Regions from separate parts of the Maricaulis sp. W15 genome, predicted to be linked through region 1. Evidence: predicted binding sites of a transcription regulator. Region 1 holds the regulator's gene; the other holds the start of a gene.
The links. The regulator LexA, encoded in region 1, represses DNA repair genes until DNA is damaged. The targets are predictions, from matches to a motif close to ATGTTCCNCTTGTGTTCC.
Positions count from the first base shown of each region.

Region 1 (3,715 bases):
GGCAGAAGCGGCCGTTGATGACGGGCGTGCCAAGACCGCCCTCGCCCGTATGGTCGCCATTTCACACGGGGAGGCGTGAGCCATGAGCACCCGCCCCGAGACCATGCCTGACACGCTGGCCCGCATCGGCGCCTACAAGCGCGAGCATATCGCGGCCTGCAAACAGGCGCGCCCTTATGCCGAGATCGCCGCCGCGGCGCGCGATGTGGCGCCGGTACGCGGCTTTGCCAAGGCCCTCGCTGTCGCACCGGACGGCCTCGGCCTGATCGCCGAGATCAAGAAGGCCAGCCCGTCGAAAGGCCTGATCCGCGCCGATTTCGATCCGCCCGCCCTCGCCCGCGCCTATGAGGCCGGCGGGGCGAGCTGCCTGTCCGTGCTGACCGATACGCCCAGTTTTCAGGGCGCCGATACCTTCCTCACCGAGGCCCGCAATGCCGTCGCCCTGCCGGCCCTGCGCAAGGATTTCATGTATGATCGTTACCAGGTTGCCGAGGCCCGCCTACTCGGGGCCGATGCGATCCTGGTGATCATGGCGGCGGTTGATGATGACACCGCCCGCCAGCTGATCGAGGAAGCCAATGCCTGGTCGCTCGACGTGCTGGTGGAAGTCCATGACGCCGCCGAGATGGAACGGGCGCTGGCGCTCGACGCGCCCCTGCTCGGTGTCAACAACCGCAATCTGCGGACCTTCGAGACATCCCTCGACACATTCGACGCGCTGGCGCCGATGGTGGCTGATGACCGGCTGCTGGTCGCCGAGAGCGGGATTTTCGGCCGTGATGACGCCTTGCGCCTGAAACAGGCCGGTGCCCGCGCCCTGTTGGTCGGCGAAAGCCTGATGCGTCAGGACGATGTCCGGACAGCAACGGCGACCCTGTTGGGCCGTCCGGCGACCGCTTGACGACATTTCAGAACACTTGTAGAACAAACACTCCTATTCCTGATTTGTTCCCGCAGGCCTGCGCCTGATTCCGGGAATGCGAACAAGGGGGTTGCCTTGCTGACGCGGAAACAGAACGAGCTCTTGCTCTTCATCCATCAACGCATCAAGGAAACCGGCGTCTCGCCCTCCTTCGACGAGATGAAGGGCGCGCTGCAACTGGCCTCCAAATCCGGTGTTCACCGCCTGATCACGGCACTGGAGGAGCGCGGCTTCATCCGTCGCCTCGCCCATCGCGCCCGGGCACTGGAAGTGCTCAAATTGCCCGAATCAGCGGCGGCGGCTGAAACGCCGAGCCTGCCACGCGGCAATCTCGGCCCCAATGTCGTGCGCGGCAATTTCGCCAAGCCCGAGGAAAGCCCGCGCGAATCGACGGTCGACATACCCGTGCTCGGCCGGATCGCCGCCGGCGTGCCCATCTCGGCCATCCAGCATGAAACCGACCGCCTGCCCGTCCCTGCGGACATGGTCACCGGCGGCGAGCATTTCGCGCTTGAGGTGAAGGGCGATTCGATGATCGAGGCCGGTATCATGGATGGCGACACTGTCCTCATCCGGCGCTGCCAGTCTGCCGAGTCCGGTGATATCGTGGTCGCCTTGGTTGATGACGAGGAAGCCACGCTCAAACGCCTGCGCAAAAAAGGCGGCTCAATCGCCCTGGAAGCGGCCAATCCCGAATACGAGACCCGCATTTTCGGCCCCGATCGGGTCAAGGTGCAAGGACGTCTTGTGGGACTGATCCGGCGTTATCACTGACGACGTGATTGCTTTGCTTGGCAACTTCGATGCGCACGGTTTGAATCGTCCTTGGACGCTGTCACAGCCATAGGCGCAGGTCGCAGGTGCGCTCTACAGGCGCCGCCTGTGTGCCGTTTGGAACGCACCGGTGGACGCCGGCTCTTGTTCCAGATTCAGCTCCTGCCGCGCCGCGACGATGGTCCGGGATCAGGCGGGCAAGGGACCGTCGCAAATCGCCACCGCCATCAACGCCCGTGCCAGGGGCGTGCACCGACCAATGGCCGTGCACGCTGGATCGCGACCAGTTGACCATCACGCAGATGCAGTGACTGGCCACCGGTTCTCGCCAACTCATCGGCATCGATGATCCGGGCTTGGCATTGGCGGGCAATTGCCGGCGGCACCGCAAGATCAGCCACAATGAGGTCGGCGCGGGAACAATCGGTCGGCCAATCCTGCAGCGACGACAAGCGGGTCACCCGCACGCCCTGGAGCCGGGCATTGCAGCCATGGCTGTCACAATTGGCATCCCAGACTGCCGGCGCCGGATCCGCCACCCCGCGCGCCTCGAGGAACACCCGCGCTGCAAAGCGTGAGCGGCGCCGGTCGCTGACCACCCAGCCGGTGGCGTCATCTCGGGCGAGGATCAATCCGGTCTCGGAGATGAAGAGATCCGGCTGCGGCAGCACGGCCCACAAACCCAGCGCCGCTGCCATCACGGCGGCCCCGCTCCAGCGCCACAGTCCACGAACCAGAAGGCTGGCGACAAAGCCGGCCGCAAACAAGGCCAGAACCAAGCCCGGCGTTGCCGGCAGATAACGCTGCGCGCCCGGCCAGTCGGCGACCATGTGGGCCAGTGCCAGCATGATCGATAACCCCCACTCCATGACGGCGAAGGCCGGACCATCCAGACCGACGGGTATCAGCACCAGGCCGAGCACGCCAGCCGGCATGACCAGCAAGGAGAAAATCGGCATCACCAGCAGATTGCCGGCCAGGCCGAAGCTGGCGACGCGGTGAAAATGGAAGGCGGCAAACCCGGCCGTTGCCGTGCCGGCAACCAGGCTGGTCGTGCCCAAACCACCGAAGAACAACCGTATCTGCGACAAGGCGCCAGCCTGCGAGCCACGGCGGGACCGGTCCTGCCACAGCCGCGCCACCGTGATCAGCGCTGCCGCCGCGGAAAACGACATCTGAAAGCCCGGCGTGATCACGGCTTGGGGCTGCAAGGCAAGGACGGCAATGACGGCAAGGCTCAGCGTGTGCAGCGACAGGGCGCGGCGTCCGAGAATGACTGCACCGAGCACCGAAACCGTCATGATGAAGGCGCGCTGGGTCGGGATCGTACCGCCGGACAGGACCAGATATCCCACTGCGAACACCAATGCCACCCAAGCCGCCGGCACAGCGGCATCATAGCGCCGCGCCCAAGGAAAGATGGTGGCCAGACCGAGACGGACGGCGAAAAAGACCCCGCCGGCCAGCAAAGCCATATGCATGCCGGAGATCGCCAGGACATGTCCAAGCCCGGCCCTTCGCAGCGCTTCGACATCACCCGGATCGATATGGGCCCGGTCACCGGTCAGGAGGGCCGCTGCCAGCGCACCGGGGCGGGCCTGCATGCGCGAGCGGATATGCCGGGACATGTCGGCCCGCAATCGGGCCACCGCGCGGGCTGCCCGGTCCTGGTGCACGGGAGGGCCGGCCTCGGCCGGGGCAATGCCGTATCCTGTCGCGACGATGTCACGAAAGGCTGCGTGAAAGGCAAAATCATAGCCGCCCGGCACCGCGGCCGGTCGCGGCGGTGCCAGCACAGCGCGAAGCCGGATCGCGTCGCCGGGCCGGATACCGGCCGGATCACCAAGAACTCTTACCCTTTGCGGCCTAGCCCCATCATCGGCGGCGACGAGACGCAGCAACAGGCGTTGTCGGCCACCGCCGCTGCGATCGATCGCTTCCAGCCAACCGGTCAGCTCGACCGCGCGATCCCCGGTCACAAATGGTTCGCGGTCATGATGGGCCGCTGTGTAGCGGGTT
Region 1 is NZ_LQXG01000012.1:355,409-359,123, reverse strand. Features, by position in the region: gene trpD (anthranilate phosphoribosyltransferase) at 1-79, shown strand, start outside; gene trpC (indole-3-glycerol phosphate synthase TrpC) at 104-901, shown strand; gene lexA (transcriptional repressor LexA) at 998-1,696, shown strand; gene AWH62_RS07110 (ComEC/Rec2 family competence protein) at 1,924-3,715, opposite strand, start outside.

Region 2 (3,715 bases), on a different contig from region 1:
TGGCACCGCGCGCCACGACGAAGGCGATCTTCGGAATGATGCTGGTGGTGGAGTTGGCCATGGCTCAGCCCTCCCCGCCCGCACTGGCATCGCCCGGCTCCATCACCGCACTGTCGCGATCCAGCCAGTGCAGCCATTTATCCTGCATGGCCTGGTCCATGTCGATGCCCTCAGCCTTGGCCATGATCAACAACATGCCCAGCGCATCGGCCATTTCCAGCGCCAACTGTTTGCGGGCCTCGTCATCGGCGGGACGGCGGGTGCGGCCGGTGGTGGTCAGATAAGCCTGGGTCAGCTCGCCGACCTCTTCCTGCAGTTTCAACAGCGGCCAGTCGCCCGAGCGATCAATATCGAAATGCGTCGCATAGATGTCGGACACCCGGACGATCTTGTCGGCGAGCTCATCAAGCGGTCCGGACATGGCGCCCGCCCCTAAACGGCGACCGGCGCGGTGATGCGCGGATGCGGGTCATAACCCTCCAGCGCAATGTCCTCATACTCGAAGCCGAACAGGTCGGTTGCCTCCGGATTGAGCTTCAGGCGCGGCAGGCCCCGCGGCGTGCGTGACAGCTGTTCGCGGACCTGGTCCATATGGTTGGAATAGATGTGGGCGTCACCGAACGTGTGGATGTATTCGCCCGGCTCCAGCCCGCAGACCTGCGCCACCATCGCGGTCAGCAAGGCGTAAGAGGCGATATTGAACGGCACGCCGAGGAACATGTCGGCCGAGCGTTGATAGAGTTGGCAGCTCAGCTTCCCGTTCGCGACATTGAATTGATACAGCGTGTGGCAGGGCGGCAGCGCCATGTTGGGCACATCGGCCGGATTCCAGCCCGACACGATCAGCCGCCGCGAGGCCGGATTATTGCGGATCTGCTCGAGGATGTTGGAGAGCTGGTCGATCTCGGTGCCGTCCGGCCCCTCCCAGCGCCGCCACTGCTTGCCATAGACCGGGCCGAGATCACCATTCTCGTCGGCCCACTCATCCCAGATCTTGACCCCGCGCTCCTGCAGCCAGCGCACATTGGTCTCGCCGCGCAGGAACCACAAAAGCTCGATCGCGATCGACTTGAAATGCACCTTCTTGGTGGTCAGCAACGGGAAGCCCTTCGACAGGTCACAGCGCAGCTGGCGGCCAAACACAGACCGCGTCCCGACGCCGGTCCGGTCCGCCTGCTCGGCGCCGTTTTCCAGGATATCGCGCAGCAGGTCGAGATAGGCATTCTCGACGTCAGACCCGCCAGCCCCGGCCTGCGCCTGCGCAAAGGTTTCGCTGTCGATGACGGCCATGTCCTGCTCCCGGTGATTCTCAGCGAGACAGCATGCCAGCGAAGCCGTCCGGGTTGAACCAGCGAGCCCAGATCAGCCGGGGATAGTCGCGGCAAGTGATTGGCGGGCCTGCGGGAAAATAGGAACCCGAGCGCAGCCTTCTGCCCCCGCTTGCGGGGGAAGTGGACCGGCGCGGAGCGGCGGGCCGAAGGGGGCCGAGCGCACACTCAACCATAAACCCCTTGCCGAGAGAAAGCCGTATCCGGTTCTTGAGCTCAAGGGGCATGTCCGCGGAGCGGCGCCTGCGGCGCCCTTGACCTCAAGAACCGGATACGGCCCACTGGCTGACAAGGGAATTATAAGCAGGTCTGCGCATGGCGCGCGAAAATTGGTACGTGTCCCGATTTCTCATGGGAGGCCGGCGGCTCAGACCGGGCCAATCCGGCCGCCCGAAACGGCGAAGCGAGGCGCCACTGGAAGACTGAATCGGTACGTGTCCCCGGTTTTTGCGGTATCGGGCTACGCCCCCCGTCCTGTCAGGAGAGATCAAATTGTGACTCGCTCGCCGCCGGTCTTGGTGTATGGTTGCGGCATCGGAACATAGAGGGAACACACACATGCTCGGATACGTGACACTGGGAAGCAATGATCTGGAAAAGGCCGCCGCCTTCTACGACAAGCTGTGCGCCGAATTCGGTGTTGGCCGCATGATGGGCGACGAGAATTTCATCGCCTGGGGCAAGCCTGATGGCGGCGCCGGTATCGGCCTGACCAAGCCTTTCAATGGCGAACCGGCCACCATCGGCAATGGCGTCATGGCCGCCTTCCAGGCCGACAGCAAGGAACAGGTCGACAAGGTCTACAAGCTCGCCGTCGAAGAACTCGGCGCCCCCTGCGAAGGCCCCGCCGGCCCCCGCGGCGACAGCTTCTACGCCGGCTATTTCAGAGACCCGGACGGGAACAAGCTGAATGTGTTTTATATGGGGTGATGACGTTGAACGTGGGTGACCCACACCGGCGTAATCGTTAGCGGGCGACCAGGTGGCGGATCGCCAGGAACAGGACCGATGCGTAAAACAGTCCGGCGAACGGCCTAGCCCGATCGTCCCGTGCACACCCAGGGCGGTTGAAACCCCGCCCTGGGCGCTTGGTCCGGACTATTGCGCGGGAATAATCGGGAGTTGGATGAAGGAGGGGTAGTCGCCTCCGACATGGATGGTGTTGGTCGCCTCCGGCTCTTGCCGGTCCCATGTGCGGGTATGATAGGCGCCGGACGCGATGACGAGCTTCACACGCCTGCCCAGATAAAGGTGCCGGTGACCATTCATCCGGAATCCTCTTGAGTGCGCCATTCTCTTCGATCTCGCGACAGTCCGCGGTGCGGACGTCTCCGATGGAGGCGGGCTGACCGCCCGGCGCGCGGTCCCGCTTGCGAAGTCGTCGGGTTCGAAATGGCGCTACTGAGGTACCCGCTTCTTTCGTTGGCCCCGCTCGCTCGACTCGCAAGCCGCGATTGGTGTGGCGACAGTCCCTTCCCCATGAGCACCATCACCACATCTCATGTTCGCTAAAACGAAAATGCAACCCCGAGCACGGCTTCCAGCTCGTAATCTTCCCGCACCAGAGGGCTGCCGGTCGCTTCGTCTCCGAAGAATTCACCGCTTACATTGCCAATGATCATCCATTGCTCATTGAGCCGGTAGCGCGCGCCAAAGCCCACACCGGCGGATTTCAGGCCACTGGAGGGTTGGTATTCGGTGTAGCGGAAGGCCGGGTTTGGGTCAGCCTGGCTGGCTGCCGCTTCAAGGGATGTGATACCGAACTCGGTCTGCAGATGCTCGGCATTGGCATAGCTGATATCGCCATAGGCCGTGAGGGTCAGGGCGTTATCCATCAGGTGCCAATCGTAGGAACCTCCGAGGAAAGTCACGACGCCCTTGCCGGCATCGCCGATATCGGCCTCGAATCCAAAGCCGACCGCCGACGTGCCAAACTGGCGGAACAGCCCCCCGGCCAATACGGCGGTGCTGTCCATCGTGGCCAGATTTGCCAACGCCGGATCGTCGGACGGGTCGCGGCCTGGCTCGTAGCCGATACCGGCTTTCAACCGCCACTCTGACCCTAGTATGGGCCAGTAAATGCCCATCTCGTCGCCGGATACGTAATAGCGGTCATCATACATGCCATAAAGGATAGGCGCGGCGCCGGTCTCGCGATTGTCGCTGCCGGCGTAGACCGGGGACGACTCCGCCACGATCCCCAAAAGGGCGCTGAGCCCTGTAAGGTCGCCGGCGAGCGCCGCTTCCTTGCGCGCCTCGACCGGGGAGAGCGCCTCGGCGTGCACCGTGGCCGGAGCCAGCAGTGTGGTGAAGCCGAAACCGGCCGCGGAGGCGAAAGCGGGGAGTTTGCAAAATCTGTCCATTGAAGGGTCTCCTGGGAGCAAAAC
Region 2 is NZ_LQXG01000017.1:127,507-131,221, reverse strand. Features, by position in the region: gene AWH62_RS10310 (dihydrofolate reductase) at 1-61, opposite strand, end outside; gene AWH62_RS10305 (phosphoribosyl-ATP pyrophosphohydrolase) at 65-421, opposite strand; gene AWH62_RS10300 (thymidylate synthase) at 433-1,290, opposite strand; gene AWH62_RS10295 (VOC family protein) at 1,887-2,258, shown strand; gene AWH62_RS10290 (MipA/OmpV family protein) at 2,837-3,691, opposite strand.
Region 2: the regulator LexA is predicted to act here: its motif matches at 1,865-1,882, upstream of AWH62_RS10295 (VOC family protein).